Lacrimispora indolis DSM 755: one gene and its partner. The protein of the gene in region 2 binds, or shares a complex with, the protein of the main gene of each other region. Links are inferred from orthologs where the notes say so. Each region holds a gene or a part of one and is shown on either strand. Other genes may lie near its edges. The genes, in order: secG and secY.

Region 1 (7,737 bases), 3.8 Mb from region 2 along the record:
AGAAGAAGTTCATCCTTTATCTTGACCAGATCTTTTTTTATTTGTCCCTCGATCCTGTCCTTTACCTCATCATATCCCAACAACTCCACATAGATGAGAAAAGCATCGGAACATGTCATATCATAATCATCACCGCCAAAGGCATGAAATGCTTTGGAAAAACGGTCATAGGCGGATTTAAAAACGATTCTGTCATCCTCACTCCAAAGCTCTCCCGTATTCTTATTCATGGCTTTGATCAGTTTATCATAGCTTCCTTCTTTGCTGAACCACACGTCGCAGTTAAAGGATACCTGATAGAAATCCAGAAATTCGTAGTAAAGCCTGTTGTCCAGATTATCGTTCCGTTTTGGAATCAGGCGGGTGACAGAGGCTGAAATGCTGAAAGCACCTACATATTTTAAAACACTGACCCTTTTATTGCCTTCCTGAACGTAATACTGGTTCATAAATTCATAGGCTACAATTGGATCATGGATTCCCTCTTCAATCTGACGGTCATACAAATATGCCCATTTCGCTCCAAATTCCGATTTTTCCGACAAAAGGGGCATAAAATTACTGGCAAAGGCGCTGGTGCGTCCCTCTGTTTTTGTACCTACCACCTTTTCCAGAGGAATATCCATGATCCCCAAGCTCACTTCAGAAACAATATCCGTATAGGACAGTATTTCATCAAGGACCGGCAGATACGGATATTCTCCCTTTGATACGGAAGCCTGATATTGTCTGCGGCCCCGCCTTAATGCCCCCACATAATCATATAATGCCATCCGCTTTTCCTCCATCTTTTAATAAGGCTATTTTAGCATTAAAACAGTCTTCTGTACAGATTTAGGAGGCTTAAAGTGTCTCCCAGCTAAAGATTCCTCACCTTAAAGTCTCTTTCCAATTCCCTTTTTTGATCCTTTTTAGCAATGTCTTCTCTCTTATCATATAGTTTTTTACCTCTGGCAAGGCCAATTTCCACCTTTACCAGGCTTCCCTTAAAATATACCTGAAGCGGAACCAGGGTATACCCCTTCTGAGCAATCTTTGCATCCAGTTTTCCGATCTCGGCCTTGTGAAGCAGCAGCTTTCTGACCCTTAAAGGGTCTTTGTTAAAGATATTCCCTTTTTCATATGGGCTGATATTCATTCCACAGACATAAACTTCTCCTTTGTCGATCCTGACAAAGGATTCCTTAACACTGCATTTGCCCATGCGGATGGATTTTACTTCCGTTCCGGCCAGTTCAATGCCGGCCTCATATTTTTCATCAATAAAATAATCGTGATATGCCTTTTTGTTGTTGGCAATTAATTTGAAACTTTCTTTCCCCATTTTACAATCCTCCTGTTATTCCTCTTCAAAATCCTTCGCCGGAATAAAGTCGATGGTACGCAAAAGCTTATCCGTACCCGCCACTATAACCCGGATAGGCTGACCAAGTTTATAGGTTTTCCTGGTCATTTCACCTACCAGCTCATAATGCTCTTCATCAAAACGATAATAATCATCCTGAAGCTGATTCACATGAATCAATCCTTCCACAGTATTGGGAAGTTCCACATAAAGCCCCCAGTTTGTCACTCCAGAGATCACTCCGTCAAACTCTTCTCCAATATGCCTTTCCATATATTCACACTTTTTAAGCTTAATGGTCTCCCGCTCCGCTTCATCGGCTCTCCGCTCTGTGACAGAGGACTGGACAGACACCTGCTGAAGTATCTTATCGTAATGGCTGATCCTCTTTTCCGTTAAACCTGCCCTTAAGTTCTCTTTTATAATCCGGTGGATCTGCAAGTCCGGATACCTTCTGATGGGCGAAGTAAAGTGAGTATAATATTTGGCAGCCAGACCAAAATGGCCGGTATTTGCCACCGTATATTTGGCCTGCTTCATGGAACGCAGGGCCAGACGGCTGATCAGGGCTTCCTCCGGCGTATCCTCCGCATTGGCTAGGAGCTTCTGGACTTCCTTGGGATAAACTTCTCCATTGTGGAAACGGATGGAATATCCAAAATTGTTGATCAGCGTGGCAAGACTCTTCATCTTTTCCGGATCCGGGTTGTCATGGGTCCGGTAAAGAAAAGGGATCTCCTGCCAGAAATAATCCTCTGCAACTGTTTCATTTGCCATGAGCATAAAATCCTCGATGATTTTAGTCGCTGCATTTCTTTCATAAGGCTTAATCTCCAATGGCTTTCCCCGCTCATCAAGAATCACCTTTGTCTCCGGGAAGTCAAAATCAATGGAACCTCTCTTTTTCCTCTTTTCCCGCAGAATACCGGCCAGTTCCTTCATCTGCTCAAACATGGGAATAAATTCCTCATATTCTTTCATCACTGCCTCATAATGATCGGTCACAATGGCATTCACTGCCGTATAGGTCATTCTCCGGTCTACGTTTATGACGGTCTCTGCAATTCTATGTCCCATTACGTTGCCGTTTCCATCAATGTCCATGATGCAGCTTAAAGCCAGACGGTCTTCCCCTTGATTCAGGGAGCAGATTCCGTTTGACAGCTTATGAGGCAGCATGGGGATTACCCGATCCACCAGATATACACTGGTCCCTCTCCTTAAGGCTTCCTCATCCAAAGGGCTGTTTTCCGTCACATAATTGGTAACATCCGCGATATGAACGCCTAAAGTATAGATTCCATCCTTTTTTGATATGGTGATGGCATCGTCAAGATCCTTTGCATCTTCTCCATCAATGGTAACTGTCTGCAAACTTCTAAGATCCAGACGTCCCTGCATATCTTTTCCGCTAATTGCATCCGGAACTGCTGCAACCTGTTTCATCACACTGTCTGGAAATTCCTCCGGAAGCCCGTATGCCCTTACAATGGAAAGAATATCCGTACCCGGATCGTTAACATGTCCAAGAATCTCCGTTATAATCCCTTCCGGCTTCCGTTCTGCCCCTCCGAAATCAGTAACTTTAACCACCACCTTGTGGCCGGTCATGGCACCCATATCCTTGCCCTGTGGAATGAATACATCCTTTGAAATTTTCTGGTTATCCGGGATAACAAAACCAAAATTCTTATTTTTCTGATAATACCCTATGATCTGCCCATTGGCATGCTCCAGCACCTTGACAACATGGCCTTCCGCCCTTTTTCCGTTTCCTGGCTTTGATTCGGCGGATACCAGCACCGTATCCCCGTGAAGGGCGCCGCCTGTTTTATCTTCCGGAATATAAATATCCTGATCCAGTCCTTCCACCGTAACAAAACCAAAGCCCTTGGAATGTCCAAAAAATATTCCGGCAATGGAACCTAAGTCCGGTTTTCCGTATTTTCCTTTTTGTGATATACCGATCTTTCCTTCTGCCAAAAGTGTATCCAGTACCTCTTTTAAATCTTCCCTTTGATCCTTGGGAATATCAAAAAGCATAGCCAGCTCCTTTAATTTCATAGGCACATAGGCAGGGTCTTCAAACAGCTGGAGAAGCATGGCTTTCCGCTGCATTAATTGTTCTTCTGTCATTGTCTTCCTCTCTTAAATATCATTTTTATCTATTAATCTTTTATTCTTTTCTTTATTATCCGCACTTTACCGGGAGGTATTACAAAATCTTCCCATAATGTGAAAAAAACACCCTTGTTACCATACAAGAGTGTTTTGTCCTTACAGTATATTCAGATTCAGTACCAGTGCCAGAATAAAAAACAGGACTGCTCCGTATTTTGTGAATTTCTCCAGCTTTCCTTCCATGGAACGGCCTTTATTTTTGCCCCAGTAGGTATCTGCCATACCGCCGATAGAACCCAGGCCCTGACTCTTTCCTTCCTGTAAAAGAATTATTGCTGATAAAGCAACACATATGATAACAAATATGATTGATAAAATAATCCTGATCACGTTTCCACCTCCTATAGTCAAACACAGGTTATCATACCATAATTTTTCTGAAAATACAATATATTTTTATATTTTAATATTCATTGGCTCATATAACCCAGCATCAGGTCCCTGACCTTAATCTGTATCCAAAGATTTTCTTTTACCACTTTCTGCTGCGTCTTGGAAATGATCACATCTCATAAGAAAACTCTCTCTGATTTTTTGACCTTATTATTAATAGAAGCTTCTTAATTTCTCACCCTCCTTTGATAAACATTCAACTCTTTTACCTGCAGGATTTTTTATAAGCTGATTTCCTTTGTCTCCACCCCGCCTATATCCTTATTCTTTATTCTTCCTCCTTTTGCCTGTCACGCTCCAGGTATGTCTTTCCACCTTTCCATGTTCCTGACTCCCGGCTTATCCGGACTTTTAGAGAATTTGCTTCTTCCCTCTTACTTTATATTGAAATTTATTGATTGAAAATACTCCGGCATAAGAAGCAAAGAATAAACAGGTACCTTTCAAAAATTTTCTTGACATTTTCATCAGGTACCATTACAATGTATTTAAGGTACCTGATTAACTTTCAAATTTAGGAGGTAGTTATTATGATGGAAGATAATTTTACAGAGCTTTACGAAAAGCTCTCAAGGCTTCAATGGCTTTTACAGCGTCACCATTTACAGCAACATGCACAGCACGGCCCCATGGCCGATCCAACCCGGGGGCAAGGCAGGGTTTTGGCAATGCTCAAAATGCAATCGGAAATCAGCACAAAAGACTTGTCTTATCTGCTGGGGATTCGGATACAATCCCTTAATGAGCTTCTTAACAAGCTGGAGAAAGGCGGTTATATCACCCGCACTCCTTCAGAAGCTGACAGACGCGTCATGCTGGTACAGCTCACGGAAAAAGGAAAAAATGAGCAGCAGCCCCGCTCGGATTTTGGAGATATTTTCAACTGCCTCAGCGAGGAGGAACAAACCTTATTCGGTGAGTATCTCGACCGCGTCATCGCGGCACTTGAAGCCCAGCTTGGGGATGATGAGGACAGCGAAAGGCTGGAATGGCTTCGCTCTGCCCGTGAGAGGATGGGAAATGAACGGTTTGAGACAATGTTTATGCATGGCGGCCGGCACCCGTTTGGCCGCAGAGAAGACTATCATGGCTGGCAGAACAGAAGGCCGGGAGATTCTCATGGCGCCGGACATTTTGAACCAGGCTGCAATGATCCAAGACTCAACGGACACGGACCAAATTTCTTTGGCAGGCCGACGCCTCCTCCGCCCAAAACTCCCCACGATGACGAAGAATAAATAATGATACCCAGCAATAACAGCATTGGCGCTGTCTTTCCAAAAGCCATTTGGCAGCGCCTTTATTTTTTTGCGCCTTTTTTCAGGCAGAAAGGAGTTATTATGTCTTTTATTATACTTTTCATTTATGGAATAAACCATCTCATCCGTACCATGTTCGATCAAAAAGAAGGGGCTGCCAATGCTTAGAATTTTGAAACGGCTGCCTCCTGTAAAAACCATACTGGCCATTATGTTCCTGCTTATACAAACGGGAAGCGCCCTGTATCTCCCTTATCTCACGGCAGGCATTGTTGACAAGGGCATCGCAGCTGGAGACATCGGCTATATCTGGAGGCAGGGCGGCCTTATGCTGATCTTTACCCTTTGCAGGGCTTGACCGGAGTTCGTGTGATCCGCGCATTTGCCAAGGAAGAGGAAGACTGCAGAAAGTATGGGGAAATCAATCGTGCTTATACCCAGACCGCTGTCACGGCAGGCACCATTATGAGCATTTTTGTACCTTTGATCACCTTGATCCTGAATATGGCCACCTTAGCCATCCTGTGGATCGGCGGAAGCCGTGGGGCCTCCGGAAATTTGGAGGTGGGCGCGATCATAGCGGCCATTAACTATTCCATGCAAATCCTGATAGGTTTTGGACTGCTGACCAATGTCATCCTCACACTCCCCCGCGGCCAGGTATCGGCAAAGCGTGTTTATGAGATTCTGGATACCAATTTAAGCATTATGGACGCCCCTGAATCAGAAACAACAGATGGCTGTTCCTCCCTTTCCTGTGAACAGGTGAGCTTCCGCTATGGAGGTGCAGACAATATATCACAGGGACAAAAGCAGCTTATCACCATTGCCCGCGCCTTTGTTGCTGATCCGGAAATTATCCTCCTTGATGAAGCCACTTCCAACGTGGACAGCCGGACTGAAATGGTCATACAAAAGGCCATGTGGCAATTGCTCAAAGGACGTACCAGCTTCGTGGTGGCCCATCGCCTGTCAACTATTTATCATGCCGACAGCATTGTGGTAATGCAAAACGGCGACATCGCAGAAACCGGCACTCACAATGAACTGATATCCAAAAACGGCATTTATGCTGATATTTATAACATCCATTTTTCAGGCAAAACAGCATAAATGGTTCAGGCAGCGGCTGTAAAAACAACCGCTGCCGAGTTTTTCGTAAAATGCCGCTTTTCCTCTTCATCTTTCACGGCCCGCCATTCAAACAAATTCTGCAGCGAGCCTGCCTTCCACATCGTTCCAAATAGCAGAAAGCCGATCTTCTGCCTCCCCCAGCGTCTCTGCCCGGGTCCCTATATAAATCTTGACCTTGGGTTCTGTGCCTGAGGGTCTGATACAGATCCAGTTGTCCTCTTCCAACAGGTAATACAGGACATCGGACCGCGGAAGTCCTGTCCGCGCTCTTGTTCCATCCTTCAGTCTGATTTTCCAATCCTCCCTGTAGTCGTAAAATTCCACTGTTCCAAATCCTCCCACTGATTTGAATGGATTACGTCTCAGCTCTTCCAACAGGCCGGTAATTTCCTCCGATCCCTCTGGCCCTGCCTTTACAATGGTATGGAGACTTTCTCTGTAACATCCGTATTTCTTATAAAGGGTCTCCATTTGATCCCATAGGGTCAGCCCCTGACTTCTATAATAAACTGCCGCCTCGCATAGGGTCATGACAGCGGATACCGCGTCCTTATCCCGGGAATTAGTGCCAATGAGGCAGCCATAACTTTCTTCAAATCCAAAGAGATACTCATAGGTTCCCTGTTCTTCAAAAAGTCTTATCTGTTCTCCGATGTATTTGAAACCGGTCAGTGTCTCAATAAGCGTTACCCCATATTCACGGCAGGCGGCTTTTGCCATTTTTCCGGAAACAATGGTCGTTACAACAGCACCGTTTTGGGGCAGTGTGCGTTTTTCCTTCCTGCGGCTCAAAAGGTATTCACAGATAATCATTCCGGACATATTACCGGTAAATGCCATGTAGTCACCGGTTTTTCCCTCCTTCGCATACACGCCTAAACGGTCCGCATCGGGATCAGTTGCCAGCACCAGGTCAGCATCCACTTTCCTTGCCAATGCAAGTGCCATGACAAATGCCTTTTCATCCTCCGGATTAGGAGAATTGACCGTAGGAAAATTGCCGTCCGGCTGTTCCTGTTTCTCCACAACATATACTTTTTCAAATCCAAGCTCTTTTAGAATTCTCTTTACCGGCACGTTTCCCGTTCCATGGAGGGGGGTATATACAATTTTTAAATCCGGTGCACCTTTTTTTAAAACTTCCGGCTCCTGCACCAGAACTTTCAGAGCGTTTATGTAACAGGTCTCCATCTCCTCACCAATGAATCGGAGCAGTCCTTCGCATTGGGCCTTTTCTCTGCACATGCTCTTAACGCAGGAAAAGTCGGTTACCGCCCTCACCTCCTGGAGAATCTCCATATCTTTCGGCCATGTGATCTGTGCCCCATCCGACCAATAGACCTTATAGCCATTATATTCCGAAGGGTTATGGCTGGCCGTCACCACGATTCCTGCCATACAGCCCAGTTCTCTGACGGCAAAAGA
Region 2 (7,829 bases):
TTTCTTCTTCGGGCAGTCCAGACGTCTGTATTTTCCGTCCACCAGATATATATATTCCCCTTCCTCCCGTAATATGAAGAAATAACCGCCTTTATCGTGTCCTGCCACAGATCTTACAAATGCTCCGGTGCCTAACATCATGGACACTTCCTCATCGGACATGGGAAACCAGAGAAAGGATCTCCGGTTCACCCTCCGTGATCAGTACGGTATTTTCGTAATGGGCGGAAAGGTTTCCATCTTCTGTTACAACGGTCCAATCGTCGTCAAGCCATACGACCTCAGGCGTTCCCCCATTGATCATGGGTTCGATGGCCAGAGTCATTCCCGGCTTTAATTTGATTCCCCGTCTTTTCCGTGCAAAGTTCGGTACCTCTGGCTCCTCATGCAAATGAGAGCCGATTCCATGGCCTACCAGATCCCGGACAACTCCAAAGCCAAACTTTTCCGCATAGTTCTGGATTGCAGCAGATATATCATTCAGATGATTGCCAGATTTTGCAAATTTAATCCCTTCAAAGAAACATTGTCTTGTCACTTCTATGAGCTGTCCTGCGAAAGGAGTGATCTCTCCGATCCCGTAAGTCCTTGCTGCATCGGAATGATATCCTTTGTAAATAACTCCGGCATCCAGACTTACGATATCGCCCTCTGCTAAAACACGCTTCTTACTTGGAATCCCGTGAACCACCTCATCGTTTACGGAAACGCAGATGGATGCAGGATAACCATTATAATTCAGGAAAGAGGGCGTACAGCCATAACTCCTTATGATTTCTTCTCCCAGATGATCAATATCCCAGGTTGTCATTCCCGGCTTCAAGGCTTTTGAAAGCTCTTCATGAGTTTTACAAAGAATCTTTCCTGCCTCTCTCATAAGTTCTATCTCTCTTGCAGATTTGATCGTAACTGACATAAACTATGCTCCTAAAACAGCAGAGATGTCCGAGAACACCTTGCTTAAATCCTGTGTTCCATCGATATTCACCAGTACACCTGCTTCCTTATAATAATCGATCAGAGGTTTCGTCTGATCATGGTAGACCGACAAACGTCTTTTAACAGTTTCCGGCTTATCATCATCCCGCAGGACAAGACCTGCCCCGCATACATCACATACATCGGGAACCCTGCTTGGATTATACACAATGTGATATGTAGCTCCACAGGCAATACAGGCACGGCGGCCTGCCATTCTGTCTATAATCTTCTCATCCGGTACGTCTACATTAATCGCAAAGTCAATCTTCTGCCCCATCTCAGAAAGTGCCTTTTTAAGGCTTTCAGCCTGCGGAATGGTTCTAGGAAAACCATCCAGTACGTATCCGTTTACACAGTCTTCCTTCTGAATGCGGTCCATGAGCATCCCAATGGTCAGTTCATCCGGCACAAGAGCACCCTGATCCATGTATTCCTTTGCCTTCCTGCCTAACTCTGTCCCCTCCTTGATGTTGGAGCGAAAAATGTCTCCGGTAGAAATATGGGGAATCTGATACCTTTCGGCAATCTTTTTTGCCTGGGTGCCTTTGCCGGCACCAGGAGCACCTAACATGATAATTTTCATAGACAGTCCCTCCCTTACATGAAATACATAACTTCTTTAAGGATAATAATACAAATTCCAAGAAAAACACGCCGCGCGTGTTTCTCTTGGTTTGTCCTCTAATCGTTTAAAAAGCCTTTATAATAGCGCACAAGCATCTGAGATTCAATCGCCTTTAACGTTTCTAAGACTACGCTGACGATGATGATCAAGGATGTGCCGCCGAATGATAAACGGCTTACATTGAATAAACCGGACACCATGATCGGAACGATACAGATAATCGTCAGGCCGCATGCGCCTATAAATACGATATAGTTTAAAATAGAATTGAGGTAATCGCTGGTAGGCTTTCCTGGGCGGATACCCGGGATAAAGCCGCCGGACTTCTTCATGTTATTCGCAACTTCAAGCGGGTTAAACGTAATTGATGTATAGAAGTAAGCGAACACAATAATAAGTGCCACGTAAACGGCCAGGCCGATAGTATACACCGGTCTTTCCGGCTTGAACCAGCTGGAAGAGTTCAGCGCCGCCAAAATGTGGCCTCCAATGCTGTTGTAGTTGATACTCGCCCCAAAGAACTGGGAGATTACAACCGGGAACGACATAATGGAGGAAGCGAAAATCACCGGAATAACGCCGGCTGTATTCACTTTTAACGGAATATTGGTGGCTTGGCCGCCGACCATCTTCCGTCCCTGCATCTTTTTGGAATACTGTACTGGAATCCTTCTCTCTCCATCCTGAAGGATAATAACAAATACCACGATTGCCACAATAACAGCAATGATAACAATGGCTGCAACTGCTGCTACGGCAACCGATTTTCCAGACATAAATCTGGTATATAAGGTTGACGCATCAGTCGGAAAGCTGGAAATGATGTTAAATGACAGGACCATGGAAATACCATTGCCTACACCCTTTTCCGTAATCCGCTCACCGATCCACATCAGAAGAGCACTTCCTGCCGTCATGGTTGCAACAGCGATAATAATGCTTAAGGCATTAAATTCTTTTAACAGACCCTGGCCGCCGAATCCGACCGCCATAGCGACGGACTCGATCAAAGCCAGACCAACTGTTACGTAACGGGTGTATTCTGCAATCTTTTTTCTTCCGTCTTCACCATCTCGCTGCATTTCCTCAAGCTTTGGAATCGCAATGGTCAAAAGCTGCATGATGATGGAAGATGTGATGTAAGGGGTAATGCTCAGAGCGAACACGGACATGTTGGTAAAAGAGCTGCCAGTCATGGCGTTGAAAAATCCAAACGCATCGTTGTTCTGCTGAGCAAAAAAATCTTTGAAAAAGCTTGTTTCAACTCCTGGAATCGGCAGCTGAGAACCGATTCTGGTAACCACCAGCATCAGGAACGTAAAGATGAGTTTCTTTCTTAAGTCCTTGATCTTGAATGCATTACGGAGTGTTTTTAACATATTAGATCACCTCGCAGGTTCCACCTAAAGCCTCGATTTTGGTTTTTGCGCCTTCGCTGAAAGCATCTACCTTTACTGTAAGCTTTTTGGTTAATTCTCCATTTCCAAGGATCTTAACACCGTCACGCGGATTCTTAACAATACCGCTCTCTATTAAAGTTTCAACAGTAACAACCGTATCGTTTTCGAATGCCTCTAATGCATTTACATTGATACCGATAATGGTTTTAGTATTTCTATTTGTAAAGCCTCTCTTAGGAATACGTCTGTATAAAGGCATCTGGCCGCCTTCAAAACCTGGTCTGGTAGCACCGGAACGTGCCTTCTGTCCCTTATGACCCTTACCTGCTGTCTTGCCGTTTCCTGAACCATGTCCGCGGCCTCTTCTGAAGTTGTCGCTGTGTTTGGAACCTAACGCAGGCTGTAAATTTGATAAATCCATCGCTTGCACCTCCTTACTGTATTCTCTTAAATCTCTTCAACTTTTACTAAATGACGCACGTTGGCGATCATACCTCTGACCGCGTTATTGTCCGGCATTTCAACTGTCTTATGAAGCTTCTTTAAGCCTAATGCTTCAACGGTTGCTTTATGCTTCGGAACTGCGCCGATCGGGGATTTCACCAATGTGATTTTTAATTTATCTGCCATTTTCATATCCTCCTTAGCCTAAAATCTCTTCTACAGATTTGCCGCGAAGCTTTGCAACTTCCTCAGGAGTTTTTAACCGGGTTAATCCCTCGATAGTAGCTAAAACTACATTGGTCTTATTATTGGAACCTAAGGACTTAGAATGAATATTCTTAATACCTGCAAGCTCTAAAACCGCACGTGCAGGGCCTCCTGCGATAACTCCTGTACCTTCGTTAGCTCTCTTAAGAAGTACAGATGCACTTCCGAATTTACCGATCAGGTCATGAGGAATGCTGCTGTTCTCATCAATGGGAACCGCAACCATGTTCTTAACGGCAGCCTCTTTTCCCTTACGGATTGCTTCTGGAACTTCACCGGCTTTGCCAAGACCAGCACCTACGTGGCCATTGCCATCACCTACGACTACTAAAGCAGAGAATCTCATGGTACGTCCACCTTTAACGGTTTTAGATACGCGCTTGATAGCAACTACTCTGTCGTTTAATTCTAACTGACTTGCCTCAAAAATTGTACGTTTCACGCTGTCATTCTCCTCTCTACTTAGAATTCCAGACCAGCTTCTCTGGCTGCGTCTGCTAATGCCTGAATCTTACCCTGATATATAAATCCGCCTCTGTCAAAGACAACTTCTTTGATTCCTTTTTCAATGGCTCTCTTTGCCACTACGGTACCTACATATGCTGCAGCATCAACGTCGTTAGTTTTCTCTAATTCTGCCTTTACTTCTTTTTCTACTGTAGAAGCAGCGACTAAAGTCTTACCAACTGTATCGTCAATAATTTGAGCATACATATGATTATTGCTTCTAAACACAGCTAAACGCGGTCTTTCTGCAGTGCCTGCAAAACGGTTACGTAATCTGTTGTGTTTTTTAACGCGAACTTCGCTTCTTGACTGTTTGCTAACCATCTTTACACTCTCCTTAATTATTTCTTACCAGTCTTACCAACTTTACGTCTGATCACTTCGTCAGCATACTTGATACCCTTGCCCTTATACGGTTCAGGTCTTCTCTTATCTCTGATTTCAGCAGCGTACTGGCCAACTTTTTCTTTATCGATACCTTTAATAATGATGACGTTCTGTCCTTCCATGGTAGATTCGATGCCTTCGGGATCTTCCATCTCTACCGGGTGGGAATAGCCAAGAGAAAGAACCAGTTTCTTGCCCTGCTTCTGTGCTCTGTAGCCAACACCATTGATTTCAAGCTTTTTCTCATAACCGTTGGTAACACCAACGACCATGTTGTTTACTAAGGTTCTTGTCAGACCGTGCAAGGATTTCATCTTCTTTAAATCGTTAGGTCTTGTAACAACGATATGACCATCTTCTTCTTTGATTGTCATCTCAGATGGCAACACTCTTTCAAGAGTTCCCTTAGGACCTTTTACAGTCACTTTATTATTTTCTGCGATTGCAACAGTTACGCCTGCCGGAACCGCGATAGGCATTCTTCCTATACGTGACATGCCGTTTACCTCCTTAAATTTTCGGAAAGAACTTTGCGCTCCTTCTGTTTTCAGATGCTTCTGTTAATTACCAAACAAATGCCAGTACTTCTCCGCCGATACCTATAGTGCGTGCATCCTTATCGGTAATTACGCCCTGGTTTGTGGAGATAATAGCTGTTCCTAAACCGCCAAGTACTTTAGGTAACTCTTCCTTGTTTGCGTATACACGTAAACCTGGCTTGGAGATTCTCTTAATACCTGTAATGATTTTCTCATTCTTATCTTTACCGTATTTTAAGGTGATCCTGATGGTCTGGAATGCACCGTCTTCTACGACATCATATTTTTTAATGTATCCCTCTTTTACAAGGATATCAGCAATAGCTAATTTCATCTTAGATGAAGGTACATCTACTGTATCATGTTTTGCAGTATTTGCATTACGGATTCTTGTAAGCATATCTGCGATTGGATCGCTCATAGTCATTTTGAAATTGCCTCCTTCCTTATTTTACCAGCTTGCTTTTCTAACGCCTGGGATCTGGCCCTTGTATGCTAATTCACGGAAGCAGATTCTGCAGATTCCGTATTTTCTTAAATAAGCATGTGGACGACCACAGATTCTGCAGCGATTGTATTCTCTTGTGGAGAATTTTGCAGGTCTCTGCTGTTTGATCTTCATTGAAGTCTTTGCCATGGATTCTTCCTCCTACTATTTTGCAAATGGCATATTGAATAATGTCAAAAGTTCACGGGCTTCTTCGTCTGTCTTAGCGGTAGTAACGAAAATAACGTCCATACCTCTTACCTTGTCAACTTTATCGTACTCAATTTCAGGGAAAATAAGCTGTTCCTTAATGCCAAGAGCGTAGTTTCCTCTGCCGTCGAATGCATTAGGATTTACACCTCTGAAGTCACGTACACGAGGAAGCGCAAGGTTGATCAGACGATCAGCAAATTCATACATTCTCTGACCGCGTAAGGTTACTTTGCAGCCAATCGGCATACCTTCTCTGATTTTGAAGTTTGCAATTGATTTCTTAGCTTTTGTCAAGACTGCCTTCTGACCGGAGATGATTTCTAAATCTCTTACTGCAGAGTCTAAAATCTTGGCATTTTCCTTTGCTTCACCAATACCCATATTGATGACAATCTTATTTAACTTCGGCACTTCCATGACGTTCTTATATCCAAATTTCTTGATCATAGCTTCTACGATCTCTGTCTGGTATATCTCTTTTAATCTAGCCAATTTTTATTCCTCCTCTCCGAATTAGTCAATTACTTTACCGGTCGCTTTTGCAACACGGACTTTTTTGCCGTCTTTTACTTCAAAACCAACTCTGGTCGCTTTTCCGTCAACAACAAGCATTACGTTGGAGATATCAAGTGCAGCTTCTTTCTGTATGATACCACCCTGTGGGCTGCCTGGGCCTGGCTTTACATGCTTTGTGATCATGTTGATGCCTTCCACTACCACTCTGTTATTCTTCGTATCTATGTGAAGAACTTTGCCCTGTTTGTCTTTATCTTTTCCTGCGATAACCTTTACCAGGTCATCTCTTTTAATTTTATGCACAGTCCGACACCTCCTTATAATACTTCTGGAGCTAAGGAAACAATCTTCATGAACTGTTTCTCTCTTAACTCTCTGGCAACCGGTCCAAAGATACGAGTTCCTTTTGGAGTCTTGTCATCTTTGATAATTACGGCAGCATTCTCATCGAACTTGATATAGGAACCGTCTTTGCGGCGTGCACCCTTAACGGTGCGTACAACTACGGCCTTTACAACGTCGCCCTTTTTAACAACACCACCAGGCGTTGCATCTTTTACGCTGGCAACGATAACATCACCAATATTAGCATATCTTCTTGTAGAGCCGCCCATAACACGGATACAAAGGATCTCTTTTGCACCGGTATTGTCGGCAACCCTTAATCTGGTTTCCTGCTGAATCATACCTGTTACTCCTTCCTGGAAATAAATTATTTCGCTCTTCCGATAATCTCAACAAGTCTCCATCTCTTGTCTTTTGACAGCGGTCTTGTTTCCATTACTTTCACTGTATCGCCCATATTGCATTCGTTTTTCTCATCATGGGCTTTTAATTTATACGTTCTTTTTACGATCTTGCCGTATAAAGGATGTTCTACATGGTCTTCAATCGCTACAACGATAGTCTTATCCATCTTGCTGCTCACAACCTTACCAGTACGGGTTTTTCTTAAATTTCTTTCCACGTTCGGTATTCTCCTTTCGAGTTTTGGCCCTGGCGGCCCAATCTATAAGTTTACACACGCTCGTGTGTGTCGTGCTTTTTTAAAAAAACTGCAACTTAAGCTAATTTAGCCTTCTCAGTTATAACAGTCTGAATTCTGGCAATGTTCTTGCGAACCTCTTTGATCCTGCTTGTGTTGTCAAGCTGGTTGGTTGCATTCTGGAATCTTAAGTTGAAAAGTTCTTTCTTTGCAGCTACTAATTCTACATGCAGCTCTGCAACGGATTTTCCTTTTAATTCTTCAACATACTTATCAATTTTCACTGTCATTCACCGCCTTCTAAATCTGCTTTAGCAGCAATCTTACACTTGCACGGTAACTTATGCATAGCAAGACGTAAAGCTTCACGTGCTGTTTCTTCAGGTACTCCAGCGATTTCGAATAATACACGGCCTGGTTTTACTACTGCTACCCAGTATTCCAGAGCGCCCTTACCGGAACCCATACGGGTTTCTGC

What was found.
Region 1: the proteins of secY (region 2) and secG are in contact, whole or in part, in a crystal structure (PDB 5AWW), measured with the Thermus thermophilus proteins. The link is inferred for Lacrimispora indolis DSM 755 from one-to-one orthologs. Residues at the interface, in WP_096411648.1 of Thermus thermophilus: Leu14, Gln16, Arg17, Phe20, Ile34, Pro35, Pro37, Ile72, Arg108, Arg109, Asn112, Gln113, Arg116, Ile117, Ile120, Pro145, Gly146, Trp147, Phe152, Phe155, Val156, Val159, Thr160, Val162, Ala163, Gly164, Ala166, Leu167, Trp170, Glu173; in WP_223903268.1 of Thermus thermophilus: Tyr5, Ile9, Tyr12, Leu13, Ala16, Leu19, Val20, Val23, Leu24, Gln26, Glu27, Pro28, Gln30, Gly31, Ala32, Asp34, Leu35, Met36, Gly37, Gly38, Ser39, Ala40, Asp41, Leu42, Phe43, Ala45, Arg46, Val48, Tyr53, Thr56.

Annotation. Positions count from the first base shown.
Region 1 is NZ_AZUI01000001.1:4,815,746-4,823,482, reverse strand. What follows is about bases 2,240-5,116. They hold secG (preprotein translocase subunit SecG), read right to left. Parts: upstream 3,857-5,116; coding sequence 3,623-3,856; downstream 2,240-3,622. Other genes in these bases: K401_RS0123440 (MarR family winged helix-turn-helix transcriptional regulator), read left to right, coding at 4,450-5,116; rnr (ribonuclease R), read right to left, coding at 2,240-3,448. In the rest of the region: K401_RS0123460 (BMP family ABC transporter substrate-binding protein), read right to left, coding at 1-773; SsrA-binding protein SmpB, read right to left, coding at 860-1,324; more of rnr, read right to left, coding at 1,340-2,239; more of K401_RS0123440, read left to right, coding at 5,117-5,157; K401_RS0123430 (hypothetical protein), read left to right, coding at 5,339-5,536; K401_RS0123420 (phospho-sugar mutase), read right to left, coding at 6,379-7,737. UniProt on the Bacillus subtilis protein: Involved in protein export. Participates in an early event of protein translocation.
Region 2 is NZ_AZUI01000001.1:992,484-1,000,312, forward strand. The notes cover bases 825-3,793. They hold secY (preprotein translocase subunit SecY), read right to left. Parts: upstream 2,986-3,793; coding sequence 1,663-2,985; downstream 825-1,662. Other genes in these bases: map (type I methionyl aminopeptidase), read right to left, coding at 825-916; K401_RS0104780 (adenylate kinase), read right to left, coding at 920-1,564; rplO (50S ribosomal protein L15), read right to left, coding at 2,987-3,427; rpmD (50S ribosomal protein L30), read right to left, coding at 3,454-3,636; rpsE (30S ribosomal protein S5), read right to left, coding at 3,650-3,793. Outside these bases: K401_RS0104770 (KOW domain-containing RNA-binding protein), read right to left, coding at 1-141; more of map, read right to left, coding at 152-824; more of rpsE, read right to left, coding at 3,794-4,159; rplR (50S ribosomal protein L18), read right to left, coding at 4,180-4,548; rplF (50S ribosomal protein L6), read right to left, coding at 4,566-5,108; rpsH (30S ribosomal protein S8), read right to left, coding at 5,176-5,577; K401_RS0104820 (type Z 30S ribosomal protein S14), read right to left, coding at 5,602-5,787; rplE (50S ribosomal protein L5), read right to left, coding at 5,803-6,342; rplX (50S ribosomal protein L24), read right to left, coding at 6,364-6,669; rplN (50S ribosomal protein L14), read right to left, coding at 6,684-7,052; rpsQ (30S ribosomal protein S17), read right to left, coding at 7,079-7,333; rpmC (50S ribosomal protein L29), read right to left, coding at 7,429-7,635; rplP (50S ribosomal protein L16), read right to left, coding at 7,638-7,829. UniProt on the Bacillus subtilis protein: The central subunit of the protein translocation channel SecYEG. Consists of two halves formed by TMs 1-5 and 6-10.